2 regions of the Arthrobacter sp. 05T444 genome follow, and region 2 is predicted to be linked to the other one. Evidence: riboswitches for the same ligand, from Rfam matches in the RefSeq annotation. Region 2 holds a riboswitch; the other holds the start of a gene.
The links. A riboswitch is a leader RNA that binds a small molecule or an ion and turns the genes downstream of it on or off. The one in region 2 is predicted to bind cyclic di-AMP.

Region 1: linked by a shared signal. The riboswitch ahead of AC1DD3_RS15910 (C40 family peptidase) and the one ahead of AC1DD3_RS08615 (aggregation-promoting factor C-terminal-like domain-containing protein) in region 2 are both predicted to bind cyclic di-AMP.

The regions. Positions count from the first base shown of each region.
Region 1 is NZ_JBFTKK010000017.1:18,456-21,832, reverse strand. Features, by position in the region: gene AC1DD3_RS15915 (GGDEF domain-containing protein) at 1-1,127, shown strand, start outside; gene AC1DD3_RS15910 (C40 family peptidase) at 1,334-2,146, opposite strand; cyclic di-AMP (ydaO/yuaA leader) riboswitch at 2,150-2,338, opposite strand; gene AC1DD3_RS15905 (SulP family inorganic anion transporter) at 2,461-3,377, opposite strand, start outside.
Region 2 is NZ_JBFTKK010000007.1:9,801-13,177, forward strand. Features, by position in the region: gene AC1DD3_RS08605 (response regulator transcription factor) at 1-575, shown strand, start outside; gene AC1DD3_RS08610 (HAMP domain-containing sensor histidine kinase) at 579-2,126, shown strand; cyclic di-AMP (ydaO/yuaA leader) riboswitch at 2,221-2,384, shown strand; gene AC1DD3_RS08615 (aggregation-promoting factor C-terminal-like domain-containing protein) at 2,390-3,208, shown strand.

The sequences.
Region 1 (3,377 bases), on a different contig from region 2:
CGGCAACACTGCGGGTTGCCTTTGCCGTGATGGCTCTGGCCCTGGGTCTCTTGTTTTACTTCTCGGCTTTCCGCAGTACGCGCTCCCCGTACAGCGGGTGGTGGTGCCTCGCCTTGCTGCTGTTTCTCTCGGGTTCCGCCTGCTTTCTCCTCAACGGCACGCCCCAGCAGTGGTGGGCCAATACGTTGGGGAATATCCTGCTCGTTGCCGGTGCGTCCAGTGCCTGGGCAGGCGCGCGTTCGCTGCGAACGCCGGGATACAACTTCTGGCTCCTCACCGCCGTGCCCGTCTCCGCGGGAATAGCTTCCGCTGTTGATCACCCCGGTTCGAACATCTGGTCCGGCGGCGCCGTTTTCCTGGCGTCGATGTCCCTGATGATCGGCCTCACGGCACGCGAACTGTGGCGCTTGGAGCCGGGCTATTCAAGGGTCCGTATACCCATGGCCATCGTGGCTGCGGGCGTGTCGGCGTTCTACCTGGGCCGGCTGGTCGTGTTTATCGCCGAGGGCCCGAACAGCCCAACGTTTGTCGCCTACTTCGGGTCCGCCATAACCACGCTTGTCACCATGGTGCTCCTGGCGGTGGTTTCGTTCAGCATGGCCGGGCTCAGTACCGAACAGCAGACGCGGGCGCTGCGAACCGTCGCCACCCAGGACGGCCTCACGGGCCTTCTCAACCGTTCTGCGTTCCTGGACAGAGCAGCCAAGCAGTTGCGCCGCAGCCCGCTGACCGAGAGCTTTGGATCGCTGATCCTGGCGGACCTTGATCACTTCAAATCCATCAATGACACCTACGGCCACGCGGCCGGCGATCTGGCGCTTCGGGCCTTCGCCGACGCCTGCCGCGCGACCGTCCGCTCAACTGACATCGTGGGCAGGTATGGCGGCGAGGAGTTCATCCTGGTGGTACCGGGGGCAAGCCCCTACCGCGCCGAGACCATCACGGCGGAGATCAGCCGTCGGCTCGCCGACGGCGCCCTGCCCGATGTGCCCAGGATGCCCACGGTCAGTTACGGCATCGCGCTGATCGAAGCCGGAACGGCAAGCCTGGACCAGCCGATCGCCGCCGCCGATGCCGCGCTGTACGAGGCAAAGTCCCGGGGGCGCAACCGCAGCGTGCAGGGCTAAGTGGGGCGGGCCCGCCGAGCACGAAAGAGCCGGTGCACCGCTGCCCCCAAGGCAGCGGAACACCGGCTCGTTCCAGCGCGCGGCTCGTTCCAGCGCGCGGCTCGTTCCAGCGCGCGGCTCGTTCCAGCGCGCGGCTCGTTGCAGCGCGCGGCTCGTTGCAGCGCGCGGCTGGAGTGCGCGGTGATGCGCACAGCGAATGCGGGCTGTTAGGCGTGGGCTCGCACGAAGGTGACCGGACCCGTGGCTGTCAGCCAGGACAGCGGGTGCACCACGGTCTCGTTGACACCGTTCATGCCGCCGCTGAGGACCTTGCCTCCGCCGACGAAGATTCCCACGTGGCCGGACTGCACAACCATGTCTCCGGGCTGGGGGGTGGAGACGACGGATCCGTAGTTCATGAACTGCATCGGAGCGAGGTCGCCCACCGGAATGCCGGAAGCGCCCAGGGCCTTCTCCACCATCGCGGTGCAGTCCTGGGTGATCCCCAGCTGTGCGTAGGCCGCCGAGACCATCGAGGCGTTCACGCTGCCGGCTGCTGCTGCGTGAGCAGGAGCCTTTGCGGGGGCCGGGGCGGCCTGGACGGTGATCTTCGGAGCCGGCGCGATTTTCGGTGCCGGAGCGGCAACAGGTGCAGCAATCGGAGCGGCAGCAGGTGCCGGGGCAGCAGCGGGGGTTGCGGGGGCCGGTGCTTCAACCACGGGCGCTTCCACCACGGGTGCCGGGGTGGACTTCACGGCGGGGCGCTCGAAGTCGATCTTGACGCTGGCGTCCGCGCTCAGCGGCGCTTGTACGTGGCTGACGGCTTCGGGGGCCGCGGCCGGGGCCGCGTTCTTCTGGGCCGGGGCGCTGGCGGCGTTCGCTGCCATGCTGCCGGTGAAGGCAAGTCCCGATGCTGCGAGGATGACGGCGGCCTGGCGTCCCAGTCCTCCGGCGTTGGCCGTGACAGCGCGGGAGACGGAAGCGAAGCGGTTTGAACGGCTGGCCGCTGTGCGGCGGGCAGGGGTAGTGCGTGACGACATGAAGGAGCCTCTCCCGATGCCTGCGAGGTGAGCTGTCGGATTCGGATGGGAGACACCCGGCCGCGCGCCTGAACGGAATCAGGAACTGTGCGGCTTCACCCCAAGGCCCGTAGAAACAGGCCGAAAATTGGTTTCCCCGTCTCTGCCGGACATGGTCTTCGAGAGGATCCCGGGCTGCGGCAGAGTTAGGCAATCAGCGCGGGAGCGCCCTCCTCGGTGAGGAAGGCACGGTTTCAACGGTACGCGAGCGAACGCCGAAAGTCACATTAAGGTAACGACACGCTGTTATGTGCGGGATTTTTGGGCTGTATGCATTAGTGCCCGGCGTTGAGTTTACCGGCCAGCCTTTCGCGCATCTGGATGCTGGCAGAGTTCAGGCCGATCAGCTCAACCTCCCGGCCGTGGCGCCGGTACTTCTCCGTCACCGCGTCCAGTACGGCGACGGTGGAGGCGTCCCAGAGGTGCGAGGCGTGCAGGTCGATGACCACTCCGGAGATGCGCGGCTCGGCGTCCTGGGCGTAGTCGAACTGCGTGTAGAGGTCGTTGGAGGAGGCGAAGAACAGTTCGCCGTCTACGGTGTACGTGGCCACGGTCCTGCCGTTCAGCTCCACCTCGGTCCGTTCAACGGTGGCGAAGTGGGCCACGCGCCGGGCGAACATGGCCATCGCCGCGAGCACCCCGACGCCGACGCCGATCGCCAGGTTGTGCGTCGCCACCACGGTGGCCACGGTAATCACCATGACAGCGGTCTCGGACCTCGGCATGCGCTTCAGGGTCTCCGGAGCCACCGAGTGCCAGTCGAAGGTGATAGCCGAAACGAAAATCATGACGGCCACCAGGGCGGCCATGGGGATCAGCCCCACGACGTCGCCCAACACCACCACCAGCACCAGCAGGAAGACGCCGGCCAGGAAGGTGGAGATCCGGCTCCGCGCACCGGAGCTCTTCACGTTGATCATGGTCTGGCCGATCACGGCACAGCCGCCCATGCCGCCCAGGAAACCGGTGAGGATGTTAGCCACGCCCTGCCCCCAGGATTCACGGGTCTTGTTGGAGCGAGTGTCCGTGATGTCATCCACGAACTTGGCTGTCATGAGTGATTCCAGCAGTCCCACGAGCGCCATGGACAGTGCAAAGGGCGCGACCACCTGGAGCGTCTCCCAGGTCAGGGGAACGTTGGGGATGAATACCGAGGGGAGGCTTTCCGGCAGCTGCCCCTTGTCCTGGACGG
Region 2 (3,377 bases):
AGGCGGTCAAGCTCGCCAAGGAGTTCCGCCCGGACGTCCTCGTGTTGGATGTGATGCTTCCCGGCTTCGACGGCGTTGAGCTGCTCGGCAGGATCCGTGCCTTCGCACCGGAAGTGCCGGCGCTGTTCCTGACCGCCAAGGACGCAGTACAGGACCGCATCGTGGGCCTCGCTGCCGGCGGCGACGACTACGTCACCAAGCCCTTCAGCATGGAGGAAGTCCTGCTGCGCCTTCACCGCCTCGTGCAGCGCTCCGGCGTGGCGGCGATGGACTCTGCGGAACTCGTGGTGGGAGACCTGGTCCTGAACCTGGACACCCGTGAAGTCACCCGCGCCGGTGACGAACTCCAGCTCACGGCCACCCAGTTCGAGCTGCTGCGCTACCTCATGGAAAACCCCAAGCGGGTGGTGAGCAAGGCCCAGATCCTGGACCGTGTCTGGAACTACGACTTCGGGGGCCAGGCCAACATCGTCGAGCTCTACATCTCGTACCTGCGCAAAAAGGTGGATGCCGTGCACCCGCCGATGATCCACACGGTCCGCGGAGCGGGCTACGTCATCAAACCGGCAGACTAGGCCGTGACAAGCCTTTCCGGAGCCACCCGAACGCCGCGCCGCAGCGTGCTGAAGCCCGGCACCTGGCATCTCCGCACCCGGCTGGTCCTCGTTGCCATGGCGCTGCTCGTGGCCATCTGCGCCGCGGTGGGCCTGTTCAGCTACGCCAGCATGGACTCGTTCCTCACCCGCCAGCTCGACGATCAACTCACCGGCGCAGCTGACAGGGCCCGGGACTTTGGCCGTCCCCCGCTCGGCGGATCGGGCAATAAGCCCGATCCCCTCGAAGGCAGGGGCCAACGCGTCGGCACCATAGCAGCCAGGATCCAGGACGGCGAGGTCAGCAGTGCTGGTTTCCTGGCCGCCGATCTCACCCGCAAGACACTGTCGGCGGCAGACGACCAGGTTCTTTTGGGCCTGCGCCGCGACGGCGTCCCCGTTGACCGCACCCTGTCCACGGGGGCCTACCGGCTGGTTGCCGCCCAGTCGCCCTATGGCGACGTCATGGTGACCGGGCTTCCCCTCACCGAAAAGCAGAACACCCTGACGTCCCTTGTTGTGACCATCACCTTGGTGTCGCTGGGTGGCCTCGTCCTCATCGGCCTCGCCGGAACCGTGCTCATCCGCCGCACCATGAAGCCGCTCGAACAGCTCTCGGAGGTGGCCACGCAGGTTTCCCGCCTGCCCCTCGACGCCGGTGAGGTGGCACTCGCCGTCCGCGTCCCGCCGTCGAACGCCCACCGCGGAACGGAAGTGGGCAGCGTAGGCCATGCCCTCAACCTCATGCTGGACAACGTGTCCAATGCCCTCGAGGCGCGGCAGGAGAGCGAAATGAAGGTCCGCCAGTTCGTGGCCGACGCGTCGCACGAGCTCCGCACGCCGCTCACGGCCATCCGCGGCTACACCGAGCTGATGCGCATGACCGAGAAGTTCACGCCCGACGGCCAGCGCTCCCTCGCCCGCGTCCAGAGCCAGTCCGTGCGGATGACCACGCTGGTGGAGGACCTCCTGCTGCTCGCGCGGCTTGACGAGGGGCAACCGCTAAAGCTCAGCGACGTGGACCTCACGCAGCTGGTGATCGAGACAGTTAGCGATGAAAAGGTCATGGCGCCCGACCGCAACTGGCACCTCGAACTTCCCGAAGAGCCGGTAGTGGTGCGCGGCGACGCCTCACAGCTTCACCAGGTGCTGGTCAACCTGCTCTCCAACGCGCGCAAGCACACCGGGCCGGGCACCACGGTGGTCACCGGAGTCATGAGGTCCGCCGACGGCAGTGCAGTGATCACCGTGACGGACGACGGCGCGGGCATCCCCGCGGAGTTCGTGGACCGGGTCTTCGCGCGTTTTGCCCGCGCAGACGCGGCCCGGGCGACCCCCGTGCCGGCGGCGCCGGGCGCCCAGACGGCGGCCCCGTCCGGGCAGGCTTCCGCCGAAGGAACCAGCGGGCTGGGGCTTTCCATTGTGCAGTCGATCGTGGAAGCCCACGGCGGCACGGTGGAGGTCTCCTCACGGCCCGGCCGCACCGAATTCGCGGTCCGACTGCCTGCACAAGGCGACGCGCCGTCGTCGTGATCTCTGTTACCTAAATGTGACTTAAGCGTGAGCCTCCTGTACGGTCGATAGAGTGCGGCCACCACCAGGGCCGCGTATCCGGATGGACGCCCAGCTCTGCCGCTTCCCGGATTCCGCTTGACCAGGCAGAGGCGGGGGAACCAGAGTCCCGGGCAATCCGCATCAAGCCCTTGGGGTGAAGCCGACACGTGAATCGCCGTGCGGCCGGATGACCTCATCCGAACCCGACAGCTAACTCCGCAGGTGTTGAGAGGCAATCCACCATGTCTGAATTCAAGGTACAAACGCGCCCTGATCGCGCTTCCACGCAGTCCCGGCAGAAGCTTTCACGCCACCGCGCCGAACCTGTCCGGCCCATGTCGGCCTGGGGCCGGCTCACTGCTGACATCCCGTCATTCGGCCGCCGCGCGGCCGTGGTGACCACGGCGTGTGCCGTGCTCATCGGTGTCGGTGCGGCCAGCCAGGCCGCCGAGCAGGCTGCCCCGGTAGCCAGCCCCGCAGCGGCCTCCGCCACGGCCGACGCGGCGTCAACGCTCAACTTCGACAAGACGCTGATCTCCGCCCTGCCGGCGCCGACATCAGCCGCTTTGGCCCCGCAGTCCGCCGCCAAGCCGGCCGCCGCCGCGAAGGCTCCCGCTGCCAAGGCCGCCCCGAAGGCAACGGCAGCCAAGCCCGCCGCTGCTCCGGCGAAGGCTGCTGCCGTGCCGGCTGCCAAGGTGGCCCCGGTCCGGGCTGCCGCTCCGGTGGCTAAGCCCGCTGCTCCTGCCGCGGTGGATGACCCCGCCGGCGCTCAGGCTTATGCAGCCAGCAAGCTGTCCTCCTTCGGCTGGGCCGCGGACCAGATGCAGTGCCTGCAGAGGCTCTGGACCAAGGAGTCCGAATGGCGCACCACCGCCACCAACGCGAGCAGCGGCGCCTACGGCGTGGTGCAGTCCCTGCCTGCCGAGAAAATGGCGAGCGCCGGACCGGACTACCGCACCAACTACCGCACGCAGATCAACTGGGGCCTGGACTACGTCAAGGAACGCTACGGCTCCCCCTGCAGCGCCCTGAACTTCCACCTCGCCAACAACTGGTACTAAGCCGCCAGTCGGTGGGAAGCGGAGCGCGCGTTTCTGCACCCCTTTGAGTTTTTCGACGGCCCCCGGATCCACGTGATCCGGGGGCCGTCGGCGTCCCTGCACGTGGGCGCGGCCGGGAAGCGGTGCAGAAATGCGGCGGCCGCCCTTCCAAGGGGCCAAAACTTCCACA